DNA from 3 places in the Lentzea sp. NPDC092896 genome. Region 1 is predicted to be linked to each of the others. Evidence: riboswitches for the same ligand, from Rfam matches in the RefSeq annotation. Region 1 holds a riboswitch; each other region holds the start of a gene.
The links. A riboswitch is a leader RNA that binds a small molecule or an ion and turns the genes downstream of it on or off. The one in region 1 is predicted to bind cobalamin.
Positions count from the first base shown of each region.

Region 1 (3,982 bases):
GTCATCGGCTTCGGGCGGGACACGTCGCCGTGGATGATCGGCGGCCGCACGCACCGCGACCCGTACGACTGCACCCACGCGAACTGCGTGCTGGCGAAGCCTTCCAGGTGCTCGGCGAAGTACTGGACCATGTCGTTGCGCTCGGGTTCACCGTGCACCAGCACGTCCAGGCCGATGTCCTCCTGCAGATCGATCACGCGACCGATCTCGTCCCGCATCCGCTGTCCGTACTCGTCCTCGGTGATCTCACCGCTGCGCACGGCCGCACGCGCCTTGCGGATGTCACCGGTCTGCGGGAACGACCCGATCGTCGTGGTCGCGAGCGGCGGCAACCCGAGCCGGGCCTGCTGGGCGGCGGCACGCTCCTCGTACGGGGAGCGAAGACTGTGCTCCGGCCGCAACGACTCGATGCGCGCCCGGACGTGGTCGTCGCGGCGCGGGCTGGGCACCTGGCGCTTCGCCTCGTCGGCCCAGGCACCGTCGGCTCCGCCGCGCAAAGCCCTGCCCAGCACCACGATCTCGCGCACCTTCTGCCGGGCGAACGCGAGCCGCGCCCGCACGTCCGGCTCCAGGTCCTCGGCCTCCAGGTCGTACGGCACGTGCAGCAGCGTGGAGGACGACGACACGACGACCTCGTTCGCGAAGCCCAGCAACGTCGCGGCCTTCGCCAGCGCGGCGTGCAGATCGGTGCGCCACACGTTGCGGCCGTCGACCAGGCCGGCCACCAGGATCTTGTCGCGCAACGCGGGGATCGCGACCGACGTGTCCGGTGCGCTGACCAGGTCGAGGCCGATCGCCTCGACCTGCGACTCGGCCAGGATCGGCAACGCCTCGCCGAGGCCGCCGTAATAGCCGGTGACCAGCAGCTTCGGCCTGCCGGGCAGTCCGCTGAGCGTCCGGTACGCGCGGCGCAACGCGTTCAGGTCGGCCGGTGTGCGGTCGGCGGCGAACGCCGGTTCGTCGATCTGCACCCACTCGACGCCTTCGACGCGCAGGCGGCCGAGCAGTTCGACGTACGCCTCCAGCAGGCGGTCGAGCAGTGCCAGCGGTTCGAAGCCGGGCACCGTGCTCTTGGCCAGCAACAGGTACGTCACCGGGCCGAGCAGCACCGGCCGGGTCGTGACGCCGAGTTCGAGCGCCTCGCGGTACTCGGCGATCGGCTTGTCGCCGGCCAGCCGGAACTCGGTGTCCGGGCCCAGTTCCGGCACCAGGTAGTGGTAGTTCGTGTCGAACCACTTCGTCAGTTCCAGGGCCGCGGCGCCGTCCCGGCCGCGGGCCGCCGCGAAGTAGGTGTCCAGTTCGGACAGTCCGAGGTCGCGGAACCGCTGGGGGATCGCGTCGAACAGCAACGACGTGTCGAGCACCTGGTCGTAGAACGAGAAGGTGTTCGACGGAACGGAGTCCAGTTCGGACAGTTCGGCCCAGGTCTGCGCCCTGAGCTGCTTCGCCGTCTCCCGCAGGGCGGCCTCGTCGATCTTCCCGGCCCAGTACTGCTCGACCGCGCGCTTCAGTTCGCGCTTCGGTCCGATGCGGGGGTAGCCGAAAACAGTGCTGCCAATGGTCACAGGCTCTCTCCTCGCGAGCGTGCGGAAGCACCGGAGACACGCGAGCAGGACGGCACGCAGCCGCGCCCGTCAGCCCGCCCGAGAGGCTCCGGAGCACCGCGCACCGGGTCGGCGCGCGGACCGGCGGCAGGTCTTCGGACTCGTGGGCGTCTCGCTGGCTCCTACCGGCCGTCGCTTCCCAGATCTGGCAGACCCAGTGCTTCTGACGGCTTTCGTTCCCACTCACCGCTGCGGGGCAGTCCCGGACTCGCACCGGGTTCCCTTTTGCTCCACCCGGAACGAGCCCGGGTGAACCGCTGGCAGGACCGACACTAGCGGGCCGCGCCGAGCATGCCCAGCGCCATAGCCGCGTACTGAATGGTGAGATCACTCAACTTGACCGGCCCCGCGGGGGAGTACCACCGCGAGACGCCGCTGCACATCTCCAGCAACGCGAGCCGCGCGACGCTCGGATCGGCGACCGTCAGCTTGCGCGCCTTCACGCCGTCGTCGATCGCGTCCTGCCAGAAGCGCTCGTAGCGGTCGCGCAACGCCACGATCTCCTCGCGGCGCTCGCCGGTCAGCGCGCGCATCTCGCCGTCCACCACCGCTGTCTCGCGCGGCTTCTCGGCGTGCGCCTGCACGTGCATCTTGACCAACGAGACAAGACGGTCCGTCTCGTCACCGGTGATCTGCTCGGCCTTGCCGATCAGCTCGGTCAGGCTCGTGCGCATGATCTCGACCAGCAGGTCTTCCTTGGTGCCCATGTAGTGGTAGAGCGTCGCCGACGACAGGCCGGCGGCCTGGGCGAGGTCGCGGATGCCGGTGCCGTGGAAGCCGCGCTCGGCGAACAACCGCACGGCCGCCTCGCGGACCCGTTCCTCCGTCGTCATGCTGCCTCCCTTGACCGGCCCGACTCGCTCACTCTAGCGTCAGTCCCGATCGATCGATCGATCGAAGGGGAGAGATGACCGTCGACTACTCCTGTGCCGAGGGCATCGCGCAGGTGCACCTGAACCGTCCGGAACGGCTCAACGCCGTGGTCCCGGCGCTGGTCGAGGACCTGCTGGCCGCGTTCGCGCGGGCAGGTGAGGACCAGGCGCGGGTGATCGTGCTGGCGGGCCGCGGCAGGGCGTTCTGCGCCGGCCACGACCTGAAGGAGCCGGTTCCGGTCGAGACCGAGGAGCAGACGCGAGCCCGGTTGGAGCGCATTCAGGACGTCACCCGCGCGATCCGCGACTTCCCCGGCATCGTGATCGCCGCGGTGCACGGCTACGCGCTCGGTGCGGGCGCCGAGTTCGCGCTGGGCTGCGATCTGGTCGTGGCGCAGACCAGCGCGCAGTTCGGATTTCCCGAGGTCGGCGTCGGGCTCAGCGTCACCGGTGGGATCTCCAGCCTGCTGCCTCGGATCGTCGGTCTGGCGCGTGCCAAGGAGATGCTCCTGCTCGGCGAACGAATTCACCCTCCGCGCGCGTACGAGTTGGGGTTGATCAACTCCTACGCGCTGAACCACGAGAAGCACGCGATGAAGCTCGCGCGCCGCATCGCCGCCCAGCCGCCGGTCGCCGCCGGGCTCGCGAAACGAGCGCTCGACCTGGGTGTGGACTCGACGCTGGAGCAGGCGATGGCGACCGAGGTCGACCACGCGATCGTCACGAGCCTGTCCGGCGAGGGGGACGAGCCCCGGGAGGAGTTCGGCCGTGGCTGACCTCATCTCCGCATTGCGAACGGCCGTGACTCGGTGGCCGGACAAGACCGCGTGGACGTTCGATCCCGGCGGCTCGTTCACCTTCGCCGAGATCGACGCGCTGTCGGACGGGTACGCGCAGGCGTTGCGGGACAACGGGATCCGTGCGGGTGACCGGGTCGCGATCATGCTGCGCAACGTGCCGGAGTTCCCGCTGGTGTGGTTCGCGCTGATCAAGCTCGGTGCCACGGCCGTACCGCTCAACGTCAAGTACCGCTCGGTCGACGCCTCGCACGTGCTGACCACCTCGCAGGCCGTCGCCGTCGTCAGCACCGAGGAGTTCCGGCCGCTGCTCGCTGATCACCTGGTGCATTACGTCGAGGAGCTGGAGCCCGTCGACGGGTTCGTGCAGGGAGAGGTGTCCGCGCCGGTCAGCCTGCAGTTCACCTCGGGCACCACGGGCAAGCCGAAGGCGTGCGTGCTGTCGCACACCTACTGGCTGACGCTCGGCGGCAGCCTGGTCGAGCACTTCCCGCAGCTGAACTCCGACGACGTGATGCTGACAGCGCAACCGTTCCACTACATCGATCCACAGTGGAACGTCGTCGCGGCACTGCTGGCCGGTGCGCGTCTCGTGGTGCTGGACGGCTTTCACCCGTCGTCGTTCTGGGGGAAGGTCCGCGAGCACGGCGTCACCTACTTCTACTGCCTAGGCGCGATGCCGGCGCTGTTGCTGCGCATGCCCGCCGAT
Region 1 is NZ_JBIVPX010000001.1:1,690,931-1,694,912, forward strand. It holds gene metE (5-methyltetrahydropteroyltriglutamate--homocysteine S-methyltransferase) at 1-1,565, opposite strand, end outside; cobalamin riboswitch at 1,673-1,878, opposite strand; gene ACIQF0_RS07575 (TetR/AcrR family transcriptional regulator) at 1,877-2,437, opposite strand; gene ACIQF0_RS07580 (enoyl-CoA hydratase/isomerase family protein) at 2,512-3,252, shown strand; gene ACIQF0_RS07585 (AMP-binding protein) at 3,245-3,982, shown strand, end outside.

Region 2 (3,982 bases), on a different contig from region 1:
GATGCTTCACGCTCCCGAAGTCGGCCTTCCACGGCGAGGTGCGCACGTCGACGGAGTCCACGCCGCTGATGACGTAACCCGCCATCCGGTCCTTGAGTCCCAGCGCGAACATCAACTCGGTGATCCCGGTGTCGTTGGTGACCACTTTGGACGGAATCTTGTCGAACGTGACCTGCTGACCACAGTTCGTGACCGTCACGGGGTCGGACGCGGAGGTGTCCTGGGCGACCGTGGCGCCGCAGCCGGAGACCAACAGCACAGCGGCAAGGACAACGGTTCTCAAGGGGTGACCTCCTGATCGAACAGGAGCTGGGGAACTCCCGTGGTCGGATGCCGCACGACGTGCGCGGTGACGTGGAAAACCTTGGCGATCAGTTCAGGCACGAGAACCTCCGCCGGTGTGCCGGACGCGACGATCCGTCCTTCGTCCAACACGTACAGCCGGTCGCAGAAGGAAGCAGCGAGGTTCAGGTCGTGCAGAACCGTCAGCACCGTGATCCCCAGCCCACGCGTGAGCTGGAGAACATCGAGCTGATGGCGAATGTCGAGATGGTTCGTGGGCTCGTCCAGCACGAGCACCCGCGGCTCCTGGGCGATCGCGCGGGCGATGAGCACGCGCTGTCGCTCACCACCGGACAAACTGAGGAAGCTGCGCGAAGCGAGATGTGAAACGTCCACCGTGGACAGTGCCTCGGCCACCACCCGAGAGTCGCGGACCGGATCACGGTCGTGCGGCAGCCGGCCCATCTCCACGACCTCGGTGACCGTGAAGTCGAACTCGACCTGCGACTCCTGGGTCAACGCCGCGAGGTGGCGGGCGACATCATGTCGCTTGTGGACGTTCGAGCCGTCGAGCAGCACAGTGCCGGCGTCGGGCTTCAACGCCCGGTACACGCAGCGCAGCGTCGTGGACTTGCCGCTGCCGTTCGGGCCCACGATGCCGACAACCTCGCCAGAGGCGTGCAAAGAAACGTCGGAGATGATGTTCCGGACGGCGACGTCGTTCAGCTCGACGCGCATCAGCGGCCTCCGAAGACGTAGGACTTGCGACGCATCAGGAAGATGAAGCAAGGCACGCCGAGCGCGGCCGTGATGACGCCGAGCGGGAGTTCCTCCGGTGCCGCGAGCATGCGCGCGGCCACGTCCACCCAGACCAGGAACGACGCTCCGGCCAGCGGTGCGAGCGCCAGGACCTTGCGGTGGTCGGCGCCCACTACCATGCGCGTCAGGTGCGGCAGCATCAGTCCGACGAACCCGACGGCACCGCTGACCGCCACCAGCACACCGGTCATGGCCGCGGTGACGATGAACAGGTGCGTGCGGAACCGGTTGACCGCCACGCCGAGCGTGGTCGCGGTCTCGTCGCCCATCGCCAGCGCGTTGAGCTGCCGCGCCTTGGTCGCCAGGTAGACGATGCCGGCCGCGGTCACCACGGCGGCGACCGGCAGCGACTGCCAGTTCGCCCCGCCGAGGCTGCCGAGCAACCAGAACATCGCGGCCCGCGCCGCCTCACCGCGCGGTGCCTGGAACACCAGCAGCATCGCCACGGCGGAGAACCCGTACGCCAGCGCCGTCCCGGTCAACACGAGCCGCAACGGTGTGAGCCCTCGGCTCGTGCGTGCGGTGATGTAGACCAGGGCGGTAGCGCCGAGACCGGTCAGGAACGCTCCCACCGACAACGCGTAGACGCCGAGGCCGGACAGGATGCCGAGCGTCGCCACCGCCGTCGCGCCCACGCTCGCGCCCGACGAGATGCCGAGCACGTACGGGTCTGCCAACGCGTTGCGGACCATCGCCTGGATGGCGACGCCGACCGTGCTCAGGCCGGCGCCGACGACGGCCGCGAGCAGAACTCGGGGAAGCCGGATGTCCCAGACGATGTGGTACTGCCCGGCGAGGTCGGCGGGGATCGTGCCGCCGGTCAGCGCCGCCCACAGCAGTTCGAGCGTGAGGTCGAACGGAACGGAGACGGGGCCGAGCGCGACGCCCGCGACGAGACTGACGGCGAGCACGCCGACGAGCACGCTGATCTTGGAGAGCACTGGGTCCTTCCCGCAGTCCACGGCGGAGTCGGAACTTCTCGGTCACCGTGAGCGGGTGTTCGGGCTCGTCTCCTGATCAGGAGACCTACCGTTGCGGGTCAGCGCCGGACTTCGACCGGTCTTCCCCCACGCACGACTGAGGCGACCCTACCTGCGGAAACAGAAAGTTCGAGAATTTTCGGGTGTGATGTCGATCCGGCCCGCGGTCCGTTCGACCTGTGGACGTCACCGAGGAAGACACCGAGCGAGGAGATCCACCGTGAAGTACATCCTGATCATGCGCGCCACCGACGAGGGCTTCGCGAACATGGGCGAGGTCGACTTCGACAAGATGCTGGAGACGGTCGGCGCGTTCAACGAGGAGCTGATCCGCGCCGGTGTGCTGCTGGCCGCCGAGGGTCTGTCCGAGCCGTCCGAGGGCGTCGTCGTGGACTACTCCGCCGAGCCGCCGGTCGTCACGGACGGCCCGTACGGCGAGACCAAGGAGCTGTTCAACGGCTTCTACCTGCTCAACGTCTCGTCGAAGGAAGAAGCGATCGAGTGGGCCAAGCGCATGCCGCTGACCGGCCCGGGGTTCAAGACCGAGATCCGGCGCGTGCCGACGATCGACGAGTTCCCGCAGGACAACGAGTGGATCAAGAAGGAGCGCGCGTGGCGTGAGGCCAACGGCCAGCTCTGACGCGGAGAACGCCGAAGCCCCGGCCGGAAAGTCCGGCCGGGGCTTCAAAACGTCGAGCGGATGAACCTCAGCCAGTGCGGACGTTCGACGACACGAGTGCCGCGAGACGATCGCCGATGGCGTAGGTGGCCCCAGGCGACTGGTGGTCCCTGGTAGCGAGATCAAAGGCCACGGAGGCCTCGATCCGGCGGGCCGACTCGTGCTCGCCGAGGTGGTCGAGCAGCAGCGCGACCGACAGCACGGCGGCCGTCGGGTCCGCGATGCCCTGGCCCGCGATGTCCGGCGCCGAACCGTGCACCGGCTCGAACATCGACGGGTTGCGACGGGTCACGTCCATGTTTCCCGACGCGGCCAGGCCGATGCCACCCGTGACGGCGGCGGCGAGGTCGGTCAGGATGTCGCCGAACAGGTTGTCGGTGACGATCACGTCGTAACGGCCCGGGTCGGTGACCATGTGAATGGTCGCCGCGTCCACGTGCTGGTAGGCCACGGTGACGTCCGGGTGCTGCAGCGAGACCTCCTCCACGACGCGCGACCACAACGAGCCGGCGTGCGTGAGGACGTTCGTCTTGTGCACCAAGGTCAGGTGCCGGCGCTGACGGTTCGACGCACGCGCGAAGGCGTCCCGGACCACGCGCTCGACGCCGAACGAGGTGTTCAGCGAGACCTCGGTGGCGATCTCGTGCGGCGTGTCCTTGCGGAGCAGGCCGCCGTTGCCCGCGTACGGGCCTTCCGTGCCCTCGCGGACCACCACCATGTCGATCTCCGGCGGGTCCGCGAGCGGGCTGCGGACACCGGGGTAGAGACGAGCCGGGCGGAGGTTCACGTGGTGGTCGAGTTCGAAGCGCAGCCTCAGAAGCAGGCCCCGCTCCAGAATTCCGCTCGGCACCGACGGGTCGCCCACCGCGCCGAGCAGGATCGCGTCGTGCTGGCGAAGCTCTCCCAGCACCGACTCGGGCAACAACTCTCCCGTGGCGTGCCAGCGCGCCGCGCCGAGGTCGTAGCGAGTGATCTCGGCCGCCGGAACGACCTCTCCGAGGACCTTCAGGGCCTCAGCGATGACCTCGGGCCCGATCCCGTCTCCTGGGATCACTGCGAGCCGCATCCACACACCTCCCAGGTGTCAGTCCCCAATTGGTGGGACTACTTTCCTTCGCGAAAGGCTACCGGCATCCAGGCCGCCCGCCGCATGCCGGACACCCCATCGGGGTGTTATCTCCCGTACTGCGGGACACCCACACGGCCCATATCCCACTTTCGA
Region 2 is NZ_JBIVPX010000004.1:5,786-9,767, reverse strand. It holds gene ACIQF0_RS20890 (ABC transporter substrate-binding protein) at 1-283, opposite strand, end outside; gene ACIQF0_RS20885 (ABC transporter ATP-binding protein) at 280-1,020, opposite strand; gene ACIQF0_RS20880 (FecCD family ABC transporter permease) at 1,020-2,042, opposite strand; cobalamin riboswitch at 2,075-2,207, opposite strand; gene ACIQF0_RS20875 (YciI family protein) at 2,302-2,721, shown strand; gene ACIQF0_RS20870 (3-isopropylmalate dehydrogenase) at 2,789-3,826, opposite strand.
Region 2: another riboswitch for cobalamin. It lies ahead of ACIQF0_RS20880 (FecCD family ABC transporter permease); the one in region 1 lies ahead of metE (5-methyltetrahydropteroyltriglutamate--homocysteine S-methyltransferase).

Region 3 (3,982 bases), 590 kb from region 1:
CGTCGGACTTCTGGAACTGGGCGAGGACGACGAGTTTCGCGAGCGGTTCGGCGTAGGCGGCCTCACCGGTCTCCTGCCCGGCGCCGTGCGCGTAGGCGTTGACCGCGTCCGGCGTCAGCAGGAACTCCGAGGCCTTCTTCGCGGCGTCCGGCTGCTCGCCCAGCGCGTGCAGGGCCAGCACCAGGTCCGCGGTCGCGTCGTAGTCGACGTAGGTCCTGTCGTTCTCGGTGACCTCGACGTGGTCGCCGCGCACGAGCTTGTTGGCCAGGTACGCGCCGAGCTTCGCGGCGGACGTCTTCGCGGCCGGTTGCACGGTCTTCGGCGCCGGGGCGGGCTGGCGGACCACGGCCTTCGGTTTGGTCGTCGGTGTGGGCGCTCTGACGGTGGTGGTCTCGGTCTTGGTGTGCACCGGTGGTGGCGTGGTGCCCTGTGCCGCCGTGGTCGTAGTCGTCGCCGGGGTGCTGCTCGCGGTGGTGGTCGGGGTCGGCTCGGGCACGTCGCCCTTGGCCAGCGCGTACAACCCGATCTGCGACAACCCGAGCGAGGCCTGCGCGCTCGCCCTGATCCACGTGTCGATGCCGGAGATGCCGCCGGTGCGCGCCGCCTGGTACGAGGCCGGGTCGTACGCGATCGCACCGATCTGCCCGGCCAGCGCGGTACCCGAGTCGGACGCGCCGGCCTGTGCGGACTTCAGGAACTCGACGCCCCTGCCGACCTCAGCACCCGCGCCGCCCGCGTCCGCGAGCGCCTGCACGATCAGGCCGGTGCTGTTGGTGTTCGGCGCCTCGGTCCCGACACCGCCACCCCAGCCACCACCGGCGGACTGGTTGTTCTTCAGCCACGTCACGGTCCTCGCGATCGGCTCGTCGAGCCCGGCCGCCCCGGCGCGCTTCGCCGCGAGCATGGCCGACAGCGCGAGGCCCGTCGCGTCACCGTCCGGCGCCGACGAGCCGTCGGCCTTCCCCTCGTCACAGGAGGACACCTTGAGGCCCTCAGGTCCCTGGACGTACCCGAAGAAGATCCGGAAGTAGCCCTCGGAACACTGCTGCGTCACCATCTTGTCGATGGCGGGCTGGTCGTTCTCCCCCGCCACCGCCAGGCCGATCACGGCGAGGGACTGGCCGAACATGTTGGCGTTGTTGTTCACCATGTCCGCCCACTCGGGGTTCTTCGAGTAGTCGCTGATCCGGCCGGCGTCGACGCCCGAGCGCCGGATCGCCGCCTTCGTCTCGGCGACCATGTCGTGGCCGTCGAAGGCACGCGGATCACGGCCGGAGATCTGCGCGGCGAGCAGGGTCTTGGCCACCGCGCCGCCGACGACGATCTGGTCGAAGCCCTGGCCGGGAGCGAGGCCGTCCCAGGTGAAGTAGTCGGTGACGTGTCCCTGGTCGTCCAGGAACTTCATGATCGGCTCGGCGAGCGCGCCGTCACCGGAGGCGTGCATCGCGAAGACCAGGTCGAGCATCAGGCCGTGGTCGGGCAGCTCGCCGCCGAGCGGGTTCTCCAGGGTGCCGTCGGGTCGCAGCTGGTGGGAGAGCCACACGGAGCTGGAGTGGGCGGCGTCGCGATCTCCCGCGGCGGCCGCGGTTCCGGCGATCGTCGTGGCGATCAGGCCCGCGCCGACGGCGAACGCCAGTGCGGCCAGGCTCCTGCGCCGGGTCATTTCTCTCCCCCTCCTCGTGCTGCTCGAGGAGAGGAGACGACGCGGGGCGCCGGCAGCCACCCCTGCGTTTCGCGACAGCGGTCGGTCCGTTCACCCCGCCCGGATGGTGACCCGACTCGCCACTGAAACCAGTGGCCCACGGTTGCGCGACAGTGCCGGATTCCGACCGGCTTCCCCGTCACGGGCGAGGTATGAAGTTGTCGAGCCGAGCGAGGTTAACACCTGGAAACCGCTGTTCGGCACCGCCTTCGGGGTCGGAGGCGAGCGTCACATCCGTACCCGGTACGGGGCCTTGCGCGGCATGAGAACCTGTTGGGCGTTCAGCGCGGCGCGGGGGAAGTCCGGTGAGAATCCGGCGCTGTCCCGCAACGGTGTGCCCTCCGCGGCAAGCCCGGTCACCCGCATCGCGCGGTGTTCACCAACTCCTGTCGTGGAAGTGCGGGAAAGGGTTCTCATGAGACGTCTGGTGCTCGCTGCTGTCCTGATGCTGGGCATTGGCACCGCTGCCACCCCCGCGGTGGCGGCCACGCACAACAAGTCCGGCGCCGCCGCGGGCTGGCTCGCCCGGCAACTGGTCGACGGCGAACGGTTCGAGGCCGACTTCGGCGGCCAGAAGTTCCCCGACCAGGGCCTGACGATCGACGCGATCTTCGCGTTCGCCGCCGCCCGTTCCTCGGACACCAACGCCGAGAAGGCCATCACGTGGCTGGCGAAGCCGGAGATCACCACCGGCTACGTCGGCTCCGGCACCGAGGCCTACGCGGGCGCGCACGCCAAGCTGTTGCTGGCGGCGAAGGTGCGACACAAGAACGGCAACGCTTTCGGCGGTGTCGACCTGGAAGCCGGTCTGCGCGGCCTGCTCGCGCCGTCGGGGAGGTTCTCCGACCGGTCGGACTTCGGTGACTTCTCCAACGCCTTCACCCAGTCCCTGGCGCTGATCGCCCTCGACCGCACGCCGGCCGGCTCGCCCGCGTCGGCCAAGGCCTTCCTCGCCGGAACCCAGTGCCCCGACGGGGGTTTCCCGCTGAACTTCGGTCAGACCCCGTGCGCCAGTGACGTCGACTCGACCGCGCTGGTCGTGCAGGCGTTGCGCGCCACCGGTGACAACGTCAACGCCGCCGAAGGCACCGCCTGGCTCGCGTCGAAGCAGAACGCCGACGGCGGTTTCTCCGTCGGCGCCAACGCTTCCAACGCCAACAGCACCGGCCTGGCCGCGCAGGCGCTGGCCGGTCACCGCCCTGCGGCCGCGACGCAGGCGCGTCAGTTCCTGCGTTCGCTCGCGGTCGGCTGTGCGGGTGCCGTCGCGGACCGAGGCGCGATCGCCTACGACGCAACGGGATTCGACCAGGCGACCGCTCCACGTGCCACGGCTCAGGCGGTGCTCGGCCTGACCGGGGTCAAGCTCGCGAACCTCGACGGCGGAGGCAACCCCGCCGCGCCGACGCTCGCCTGCTGACGAAGCGGTGCCCCTGACCGGAGTTCCCGGCCAGGGGCACCGCACCCGCACGACTCAGAAGTCCTCGTCGAACGCCACCGTGCCGGTCACACCGACCTGGTAGGCCGAAACCCGGCGCTCGAAGAAGTTCGACAGCTCCTGCACGTCCTGCAGCTCCATGAACGCGAACGGGTTCTTGGAACCGTAGATCGGCTCGATGCCGAGCACCTGCAGCCGCCGGTCCGCGACATGCTCCAAATAGGACCGCATGTCCGCCACCGACATGCCGGCGACACCGCCGCCGAGCAGGTCCTCCGCGAACTGCACCTCGGCGTCGACGGCCTCGCGCAGCATCTGCTTGACCTCCTCGTACAAGGAGTCGTCGAACAGGTCCGGCTCCTCGCGGCGCACGGTGTCCACGACGTCGAACGCGAACGCCATGTGCATCGACTCGTCGCGGAACACCCAGTTGGTGCCCGACGCGAGGCCGTTCAAGAGCCCGCGCGACCGCAGGAAGTAGACGTAGGCGAAGGCGCCGTAGAAGAACAGGCCCTCGATGCACGCCGCGAAGCAGATCAGGTTGAGCAGGAACGACCTGCGGTCCTCCCGCGACTCCAGCCGCTTGAGGTCCGAGATCGAGTCGATCCACTTGTAGCAGAACTCGGCCTTCGCGCGGATCGACGGAATCGTCTCCACGGCGGCGAACGCCTCGATGCGGTCGTTCTCGTCGGGCAGGTAGGTGTCGAGCAGCGTCAGGTAGAACTGGACGTGCACGGCCTCCTCGAACAGCTGCCGTGACAGGTAGAGCCGGGCCTCCGGCGCGTTCACGTGCTCGTAGAGGTTGAGCACCAGGTTGTTCGCGACGATCGTGTCACCGGTCGCGA
Region 3 is NZ_JBIVPX010000001.1:2,284,532-2,288,513, reverse strand. It holds gene ACIQF0_RS10125 (hypothetical protein) at 1-1,663, opposite strand, end outside; cobalamin riboswitch at 1,747-1,888, opposite strand; cobalamin riboswitch at 1,959-2,085, shown strand; gene ACIQF0_RS10120 (prenyltransferase/squalene oxidase repeat-containing protein) at 2,118-3,119, shown strand; gene ACIQF0_RS10115 (ribonucleotide-diphosphate reductase subunit beta) at 3,174-3,982, opposite strand, start outside.
Region 3: another riboswitch for cobalamin. It lies ahead of ACIQF0_RS10120 (prenyltransferase/squalene oxidase repeat-containing protein); the one in region 1 lies ahead of metE (5-methyltetrahydropteroyltriglutamate--homocysteine S-methyltransferase).